DNA from 3 places in the Massilia sp. IC2-476 genome. Region 1 is predicted to be linked to each of the others. Evidence: predicted binding sites of a transcription regulator. Region 1 holds the regulator's gene; each other region holds the start of a gene.
What was found. The regulator sigma-54, encoded in region 1, starts transcription at its own class of promoters, with help from an activator protein. The targets are predictions, from matches to a motif close to TGGCANGNAANCTGCTTT.
Positions count from the first base shown of each region.

Region 2: the regulator sigma-54 is predicted to act here: its motif matches at 1,389-1,406, upstream of LK539_RS07510 (VPLPA-CTERM sorting domain-containing protein).
Region 3: the regulator sigma-54 is predicted to act here: its motif matches at 1,873-1,890, upstream of LK539_RS14150 (PEP-CTERM sorting domain-containing protein).

Region 1 covers NZ_JAJFER010000008.1:49,007-52,265, reverse strand. Annotated here, with positions in the region: gene LK539_RS19425 (enoyl-CoA hydratase/isomerase family protein) at 1-24, opposite strand, end outside; gene hpf (ribosome hibernation-promoting factor, HPF/YfiA family) at 166-519, opposite strand; gene LK539_RS19415 (RNA polymerase factor sigma-54) at 577-2,046, opposite strand; gene lptB (LPS export ABC transporter ATP-binding protein) at 2,049-2,834, opposite strand; gene lptA (lipopolysaccharide transport periplasmic protein LptA) at 2,831-3,259, opposite strand, start outside.
Region 2 covers NZ_JAJFER010000002.1:593,071-596,329, reverse strand. Annotated here, with positions in the region: gene dusA (tRNA dihydrouridine(20/20a) synthase DusA) at 1-517, opposite strand, end outside; gene LK539_RS07510 (VPLPA-CTERM sorting domain-containing protein) at 623-1,354, opposite strand; gene LK539_RS07505 (glycosyltransferase family 41 protein) at 1,570-3,259, shown strand, end outside.
Region 3 covers NZ_JAJFER010000004.1:477,103-480,361, forward strand. Annotated here, with positions in the region: gene LK539_RS14140 (nucleotidyltransferase family protein) at 1-47, shown strand, start outside; gene LK539_RS14145 (GAF domain-containing protein) at 126-848, shown strand; gene LK539_RS14150 (PEP-CTERM sorting domain-containing protein) at 941-1,822, opposite strand; gene LK539_RS14155 (ThiF family adenylyltransferase) at 2,258-3,088, shown strand; gene LK539_RS14160 (PEP-CTERM/exosortase system-associated acyltransferase) at 3,068-3,259, opposite strand, start outside.

The DNA of each region.
Region 1 (3,259 bases):
GCGGGTCAGGACGGTGTCGGTCATGATCGTGTTCTGTGGTCGAAAAGACATGCATTCTACAGAACTACCGTGTAAAACCGGAAGCCTCGAAAAGTAACAGCTTCGTACAAATGCAAAAAGGGCGTCCCCTCAGACGCCCTTGCTGTGTTTGCGGTCGCCCGTTGATTACGCGGCGGCGGCTTCTCCGTTGTCCGGAAGGCGCTTGTGCGCCACGTGGTTATGGTCTTGCAGCATGGATTTGTGTTTCAGAACCTGCCTGTCCAGTCTGTCCATCAGGGTGTCGATGGCCGCGTAGAGATCCTGTGCAGCGCTTGCGACGTGGAGGATCTTGCCCGATACCTGGAGGTTGATCTCGGCTTTCTGCCGTTTTTCTTTTTCAGTGAGGTTATCGATGGCGAGGAACACGTGGGTGTCGATCACGTGGTCGAAATGGCGGGTGATGCGCTCGAGCTTATTCTGAACGTATTCACGGATGGCGGGGGTGACTTCGAGGTGGTGGCCGCTGATGGTGAGGTTCATACACACTCCTTGGGAAGGTGCCCTGCCCGCCCCACAAGGTTGAAGTGGGCAGATGCTTTACAGGGATTTGCGGAGGCTGACGGGCGGAATCTTGAGCGCTTCACGGTACTTGGCGACCGTGCGGCGGGCAATGACCATACCTTGTTCCCCGAGCATCTCCGCGATCTTGCTGTCGGATAGAGGATTCCTAGGGTCTTCTGCTCCTGTCAATTGCGCGATGAGCGCGCGGATCGCCGTCGAGGAGGCTTCTCCCCCCGCTTCGGTGGCGACATGGCTTCCGAAGAAGTACTTCAGCTCAAACATGCCGTGCGGGGTCAGCATGTATTTCTGCGTGGTTACACGAGAGATGGTGCTCTCGTGTAGGCCTAGTGTATCAGCTATCTCACGCAAAACAAGAGGGCGCATGGCAACCGCGCCGTGGCTGAAAAAGTTGCGCTGGCGCTCCACAATTGCCTCTGCGACACGCAGGATCGTGTCGAAGCGCTGGCGCATATTCTTGATCAGCCACTTGGCTTCCTGCAGCTGCGCGCCCATCTGGCTTTCGCTCCTGCCCTGCTTGAGCAGGTTGGCGTACAGCGTGTTCACGCGCAGCTTGGGCATCACGTCGGGATTGAGCGCCACCGCCCAGCCGCTCTTGGCGCGGCGCACGATCACGTCCGGCACCACGTAGTCCGAGGTGTTCGATGCGAAGGCCGCACCCGGGTGCGGATTGCAGCGGCGCACCACGGCCTGCACTTCGCGCAGGTCTTCGTCGTCGCAGTCGAGCGCCTTTTTCAGCTTGCTGTATTCGCGCTGCGCGAACCAGCTCAGGTAACCCTCGACGATCTGCAGGGCCAGGCGCCGCGTCACCAGCGGCACGCCCGCCATGCGGCGGATCTGCAGCGCCAGGCATTCGGCCGCGCTGCGCGCGCCGACGCCGATCGGGTCGAGGCTCTGCACCAGCGCCAGCGCGCAGCGCAGTTCGTCCATCTCGATGTCCAGCTCGCCCGGCAGGCGCGCGTGGATCTCGTCGAGCGGCTCTTCCAGGTAGCCGTTGTCGTCGAGGGCGTCGATCACCAGCTCGGCCAGGGCCCGGTCGCGCGCGCTGCAGCCGGTCAGGCGGATCTGTTCGGCCAGGTGTTCGCGCAGCGTGATGCCGTCGGCTTCCAGTTGCGGGCGGCCGTCCTCGTCGTCGCCGCTGCGTGCGCCGCCGCCTTCACCGCCCCAGTCGGCGTCGGCCTCGCCGCCCCCACTGTCGGCGCCGTCCTCCATGCTCTCGCCTTCCGGCTTCGCGCCCTCCTGCGCTTCCTGTCCCGGGGCGGGCGCCTCGCCGTTCGCCGGCGCGTTGTTGATGGCGCCGTCGGCCAGCAGCCGCACCGAGCGGTCGAGCGGGTCGTCGAGCCGCTCCAGCAGCGGATTGTCGTGCAGGATCTGCTCGATCTCCTGGTGCAGTTCGAGCGTGGACAGCTGCAGCAGGCGGATCGACTGCTGCAGTTGCGGCGTCAGCGCCAGGTGCTGCGAAGTGCGTAGCTGGAGACTCTGCTTCATCGTTACATTCTGAAGTGCTCGCCCAGATACACGCGGCGCACCGATTCGTTGGCGATGATGTCGTCGGGGCGGCCGGATGCCAGCACGGCGCCCTGGTTGATGATGTAGGCGCGGTCGCAGATGCCGAGGGTCTCGCGCACGTTGTGGTCGGTGATCAGGACGCCGATGTTGCGCTCTTTCAGGAAGCGCACGATGCGCTGGATCTCGATCACCGCGATCGGGTCCACGCCGGCGAAGGGTTCGTCGAGCAGCACGAAGCGCGGATTGGTCGCCAGTGCGCGCGCGATCTCCACGCGGCGCCGCTCGCCGCCCGACAGCGACAGCGCCGGGTTCTCGCGCAGCTTCTCGATCTGCAGTTCGGCTAGCAGGGTGTCGAGGCGCTCGTTGATCTGGTCCTTCGAGAGCGGCTTGCCGTCCACGCGCTGCAGTTCCAGCACGGCGCGGATGTTCTCTTCCACCGTCAGCCGGCGGAACACCGAGGCTTCCTGCGGCAGGTAGGACAGGCCCAGCACCGCGCGCCGGTGGATCGGCAGGTTCGAGATGTCGGTGCCGTTGATGTCGATGGTGCCGGCGTCCGACGGCACCAGGCCGACGATCATGTAGAAGGAGGTGGTCTTGCCGGCGCCGTTGGGACCCAGCAGGCCGACCACTTCGCCGCAGTCCACCTGCAGCGACACGTCGCGCACCACCAGGCGCTTGCCGTAGCTCTTCTGCAGGCCCTTGACCACCAGGGTGCTGCAGGTATCAAGCGCCGTGGCCGGCGTGCCTGCCGTCATGGTGGCCGTCATTGCTTGGCGCCTTCGCTGGTGGTGCGCTTGGGCGCCAGGATCAGGGTGCCGCGGCCGCCGCCGACCTTGCTGGCGCCGCTGGCGTCGTTGCGCACGGTCGCCACTTCGCGCCGGTTGTCGTAGGAGATGAAGGGCCCCTGGATTTCATTGGTCATGCGGCCGTTCTCCAGCTCGCGCACTTCGGCGTTGGAGAACAGCTTCACCAGCTCGGCGCGCTCGTCGTACTCGATGCGCTGGGCCTGGCCCTCGACCCACAGGTCGGGACCGCCATCGCGCTTCTGGCGGAAGGTCGCAATCTTGCCGTTGTTGGCGGTGAGGGTCACGCTCATGTAGCCTTCCGGCGTTTCCTTGACCAGGGCGCGGTCGGACTTCAGCACCAGCGTGCCGCGCGTGAGCACGACGTTGCCGGTCAGGATGCGGGTCTG
Region 2 (3,259 bases), on a different contig from region 1:
GCGGGATCTCGCGGTTTTCCTTGGGCGACAGGCCCTTCAGCACCGCATTGCGGGCGTGCACGATGAAGGTGCGGCAGCCGGCATCGGCAATGGTGCCGATGAAGTCGCGCACGAAACCGTATTCCTCGTTGTAGTCGATGCCGATGCGGTGCTTGACGGTGACGTCGATCGAGACCGCGTCGCGCATCGCCTTGACGCAGTCGGCCACCAGCTGCGGCTCGCCCATCAGGCAGGCGCCGAAAGCGCCCTTCTGCACCCGCTCTGACGGGCAGCCGCAGTTCAGGTTGATCTCGTCGTAGCCATACTGTTCGCCCAGCTTCGCGCTTTTCGCCAGGTCGGCCGGGTCGCTGCCGCCCAGCTGCAGCGCCACCGGGTGCTCGACCGCGTCGTAGCGCAGGTGGCGCTCGACATCGCCGTAGACCAGGGCGCCGGTGGTGACCATTTCGGTGTACAGCCAGGTGTGGCGGGTGATCTGGCGGTGGAACACGCGGCAGTGGCGGTCGGTCCAGTCCATCATCGGGGCGACCGACAGGCGGCGCCCCTTGTGTGCATCAGGTTTCACTAGCTTATCGGAGGGAATGCGAAAGGCGCATGATAGCAAAGATCATGCGCAGGCGATGGCTCAGGGCCGGGCGTCGCCCTTGCTCCTGCGGCGCAGTGCGCCCAGGCCGGCCAGGCCCAGCGCGAGCAGGCCGAGGCTGGCCGGTTCCGGCACCTCGGCCGCGGTGTCGAAGCGCAGGTTGTCGAGGATCAAGTGGCCGAACTGGTCGTCACCCGCGTGTTCCGCGAAGCGGATCTCGTCGAACAGCGCGCCCTCGATGCGCAGGATGCCGGCGCGGCTGACCAGGGTGTTGCCGAACTGGCGGCCGTCGATCGTGGCCAGGCCACCCATCACCAGCCCATCGTAGGACAGCGTCGGCATCGAGAAGCTGGTCACCAGGCTGCCCTTCAGGTACAGGTCGAGGGTGGCGATGCGCAGGTTATCGGCCAGGAAAGCGTCGAAGGCCAGGGTGGAGATTGTGCGGTCGAAGCGCAGGCGGAACGCGTCGTCGACGCTGTTGGTCTGGCAAGCAGGTCCGAACGTACCCAGGCTATTGCCGCGCATACTGTAGTGGTTCCAGCTGTCGTAGCCGCAACCGTTGGCGCGGATCGACCCGGAAAAGTGCAGGCCCTGCCCCGCGAACTGCTCGGTGACGAGGGTATCGACGGCCAGCTGGCCCACATTGTCGAAGCTGACCGTGTTGCCGTACACGTGATTGTCGGTGGTGCGCCAGCCTGCGCTCGGCAAGGCCTGGGCCTGGCTTGCGCAAAACAGGACACACAGGGCGGCAGCACTACGAGCGAACAGTTTCATGGCATTCCCGTTATTCGATTCAAATAAATGATCAAAAGCAATTTTTATGCCAATAATGCAAGTGTTTGATACTTGAGGAGTTTCCTGGCACCGTACAGGAGGCTTGTAAAGTTTCCCGACAAAATTTTTTCGGGTTGGACGCAACAATCCCAAACCATTGCACAGCGGGGCGATTTACAATCGCGGGTACTTTCCGCACAGAAATCTCGACTGTCATGAATCTCCACGTCCAACCGGCCACCCCGGATCCGCTCGACCAGCACCGCCGCGCCGTGCGCCGCAACCCGCGCGACGCCAATGCCCACGCCTTGCTCGGCCTGGGGCTGCTCAGGGCGCGCCAGCTCGAACAGGGTGTCGTCAGCCTGCGCCGCGCCCTCGAACTGAACCAGAAAGTGCGCGGGCTGCAGGGCGTGCTGGCAGCCGCCCTGTTCGAACTCGGACGTTTCGAAGAAGCGGTGGCCGCCTACCGCGCCGCCCTGCGTTTCGAGAACGGCATCGACCTGCAGCAGGGCTTGGCCGATGCGCTGCTGCGCCTGGGCCGCGCGCCCGAGGCGGAAGCGCCAGCGCGGCGCGCCGCCGGACTGGCTCCCGATAATGTGTCCGTACTGCTCAGCCTGGGCAATACCCTGCACAAACTGGAACATACCGAAGAAGCGGCCACGGTGTTCGCCCGGATCGTCCAGCTCGACCCTACGCTGGTGGACGCGCGCTACGACCTCGGGCTCCTGCTGGTCATCCTGGGGCGCCACGCCGACGCTTCAGCCTGCTTCCGTACCGTGCTCGAGATGCAGCCGACACACGCCGGCGCCCTGCTCCAGCTGGGGCGCAGCTGCCGCACGCAGAAGCTGCACAAGGAGGCCGTTGCCTGCCTGACGCGCCTGCTGGAACTGTCTCCGGACAACACCGAGATCCTCGTCGAACTGGGCGGCGCGATGCGCCAGTCCGGCGACCTGGCCGGCGCAGCAAGCCAGATGCGGCGTGCGCTGGAACTGACGCCCGACGATACCCAGGCCATGTACGGCCTGCTGGGCGCCTGCTTCAGCATGGGCGAATGGGAGCTCGCGCTGCAGCTGGCGCGCCAGGCCCTCGAGCGGGCCCCGTCGGCGGCGGCCCACAGCGTGATGCTGTTCATCCTGAGCCACTGCTGCATGGACGCCGAGGAGCTGACCCGCGAACACCTGGCTTTTGCAGAGCGCTGGGAGGCGCCGCTGCGCGCGCTGCGCCAGCCGCACCCGAACGGCCGCGACCCGCGGCGGCGCCTGCGCGTCGGTATCGTCTCGGGCGACCTGTATGACCACGCGGTGACCAATTTCATCGCCCCCGTGTTCGAAGCGTTCAAGGACAGCGAGAGCGTGGCCCTGTACGCCTACTATAACAATACGATCGAGGATGTGATGTCGGCCCAGCTGCGCGAATGCGCGGCCGGCTGGCGCCAGATCGCGCGAATGGACGACGAAGCGGCAGAACGCCTGATCCGCGAAGACGAGATCGACATCCTGGTCGACCTGGCCGGTCACTCGGCGCTCAACCGCCTGACCCTGTTCGCGCGCAAGCCGGCGCCGATCCAGTGCACCTGGATCGGCTATGCCGGGACCACGGGCCTGGAAGCGATGGACTATGTGCTGTGCGACCAGTTCGCGACTCCCATAGACCGCTTCGAGAGCCAGTTCAGTGAAAAGATCGTGTGCCTGCCGCTGGGTGCGCCTTTCACTTCCGCCACCCATGCGCCGCCGGTCAACCCGCTGCCAGCCCTGAGCAATGGCTACATCACCTTCGGCAGCTTCCACCGCCTGAACAAGTTGAACCGGGACGTGGTGAGACTATGGTCGCGGCTGCTGCACGCGGTACCAAACGCCAAAATGCTGTTAGGCGGCATGCAAAACGGCACCGACGAGGTCGTGACAG
Region 3 (3,259 bases), on a different contig from region 1:
CCGTCCTATCACCGCGCACGCAGGATGAGCCGGCGCAGGCGATCTGACTTGTTGCAAGGATTGAATTAACCTATCATCAACAGGCGGCTTCTGCCGGCAGCGCGTTGACCCTGGAAAGGCGATCCATGAACAATGATGCGAAGCACCTGTTGCGCTTGCAGGATGTGCAGGACTTGCTGGCCAGCGGCTCCCTCGACGACAACCTCGTCAGCCATGCCGAGCTGGCGCGGCGCCTGGTCGGCGCGACCAGCTGCTCGGTCATGCTGCTCAGCAGCGACGCACCGGACGACCTGCGCATGCGGGTCTGCGCCAGCGCCGGCGACATGCCGCCGGATGCCGCCGACGCCCTGGTCGGCAGCGGCGAGGGGATCTGCGGCCGGGTGCTGGCCAGCGGCCGCGCGCTGCTGGTGGAAGACATCGCCCGCTCCGAATTCGCCAGCCTGGCCCGGCGCCGGCGCGCCGCGGTGCCGGCCCTGATGTCAGCGCCGGTGCGCATCGACGGGCGCATCGTGGGCGTACTGAACGTCACCGGGGTTGCCTTCAGCGAGACCGAACTCCAGCTGCTCGAGGTGACCGCGCTGTTCATCGGCAAATCGGTGCAGACCATCCAGCTGCAGGGCCTGCTGGCCTCGCGCTTTGCCCAGATGGCGCTGGTGCGCGAAGCGCAGCAAAGCGGCGCCGACGCCACCGCCTACCAGAATCCGGAAGACGTGGCGCGTATCCTGGCGCGTTCCTTCTATAAAGAGATGACCCGCGCCGGCTTTGCCGCGCCGCAGATCGTCAGTGCCGCGACCGAGCTGATCGGCCAGCTGGGCGGCGCCATCCAGGAATCCGGGCGCACCGCCTGAATCCTGATGCGACAAAGGGCGGAACCCTTGCGGGTTCCGCCCTTTGTCTTTGCTTTGGCATCCCGCCGCGAGGCGGGAATGCTGCAGCTGAATTACTTGGCTGCCTTGCGGCGGCGCAGGCCAGCCAGACCGGCGAAGCCCAGGCCCAGCAGAGCCAGCGAACCTGGTTCCGGAACCTTGTTGGCGCGGATCGGGTCGTTGATCAGGCCGGTGAAGCAGGTGTTGTTGGCCACTTCTGCCGGCGAGCAGGTGCCCGAACCAAAGTTCGCGCCGTTGGTGCTCAGGGTGAACTTGCCGTCCAGGTCGTGACCGAACTGGCCGTTGGTGTTCCACTGTGCAGCAGCGGTGCCGCCCACGACGTCGCCGAAGAACTGGCCTTCGCCGGCTGCCGGCAGGGTTGCCGAGGTAGCGGTCTGGGTCAGGGTGGCCAGGCGTTCGTCGGCGTTCGGGTTGGTGCCGCCTTCGACGTCAACCAGCTGCTTGCCGGTGCCGAACACGACTTCCAGGTATTTTTCCATGCCGGCGAACAGCGAGAAGCTGTCGAAACCGGTACGCTGGCTTGGCGAAGCGTTGTAGTTCGAGGTCAGTTCCAGCAGGTTGACGTTCGAACGGTAGATGTCCAGGTGGATCTGGCCATCGCCTGCGCCGCCGGTGGCGCCGATGTTATAGATGCTGAACTTGCCGGTGGTCGAATCGAAGACGATGTTCTGGTCGGCGATACCGTAGATCATGTAGTACAGGTAGGAACCATCCGATGCGCCTGCGTACCACTGCTGGCCGCCGGTACCGCTGATCGAGGTGATGTTACCGACGCCCCAGGTGCTTTCGTTGCTGCCGGCGCTACGGTTCGATTCGGTGGTCAGGCCGGTCAGTTTGATGTTCAGGTTGCCGGTCAGTGCGTCCAGCGGAGTTGCCGATGCCGAGATTGCAGCGAAACCCAGGGCCAGCGACGTAATCAGGTGTTTCAGTTTCATTCTAATCTCCAGAGTGTTGGTGTATTGCTTCGGGGAGCGACAATGGATATTAAGCAAGGGGTGTGCCAGCCGTCAAAAACCCTCGGTAAGTACTTGATTCTTAGGGATATCTACCGGATCAGCTAAATATGCATGTCCCCACGTGAAGCGCGCTGTAAAGTAAACCGACAGGCTCAAGAGGGTTAGTTAACAAAAGGAAACGATATAGTAAAAAAAAGATTGCATTGGAAGAAATATTCGGGCCTGCTTCCGGTCTTTTGTTTATTTGCTGTGCATATTCCGCGGCCGCCTCGCATGCCGTTGTAAGTAATGCCGACAGAACGGCCGGGAGCGCCGGAAAAGCTGGCTGCTGTGCCCGAAAAATGGCAAGATGCCTAGCGTTAATAGCAAACCGGCGGCGCGCGTAGCACCCCGGCATTCTCTACAGGGGCTTCCATGACCAATGCTTTCGACTACGATACTTTTACCACCCGTAACAATGGCTATGTCTCGAGCGAGACCCAGGCAAAGATCCGCAGCACGCGCCTTCTGATTGCCGGTTGCGGCCTGGGTGCATCGACCGCCATCTGCGCGGCGCGCATGGGTTTTTCCGAGTTCATCCTGATCGATGGCGATACCGTCGACGCGCATAACCTGAACCGCCAGTTCTATGACTTCGACGATATCGGCAGCCCGAAGGTACAGGCGCTGAAGAAGCACATCCTGCGCATCAATCCGGAAGCGAAAGTGGAAGCGGTGCAGGCCAACCTCGACGCCACCAACGCCCAGCAGCTGGTCGGCAGCGTCGACATCATCTTCGACACCATCGACTTCCTCGACCTGGAAGCCATCCTGGCCCTGCATACCAATGCGCGCGAGCAGAAGAAGGCGGTGTTCACCGCGCTGTCGATCGGCTTCGGCGCCGGCGTGCTGTATTTCCCGGCCGGCACCAGCGCTTCGCTGGCCGACGTCATCGCGCACGACGTCCAGCACGCCCAGGGCGAGGGCGATGCCAGCTATGCGAACGTGTTCGGCAAGATCATGGGCCGCATCGGCGCCCACCTCGACCGCCAGGTGGTGGAGCAGGTGGCCAAGGCCCTGACCATCATGGAAGACGGCCGTCCCTGCCCGGCATCGCAGATCGCGGTGGGCAGCTTCACGGTAGCGGCGCTGGCGGTGGCGATGATGCACGACATGCTGGCGGGAATGGATGTGCCGGCCTCGCCGAACATGGTGGTGCACAGCTTCCGCAACCACACCACCAAGCTAGTTAATATCGCTGCCTAATTCCGCTTTGCGCACCACGTGCACGCGCGTCGGGTGCGCGTGTTCGACCACGGGCGGCTTCTCGCTGAACCAGGCCGCCAGCGTGGGATTGGTCATGACCAGCTTGCGGCGCAGGTCGTGCAGGTCGAGCACATAAGGCGTGACCGAGCCGTAATAATTCGCTTCGGGGCC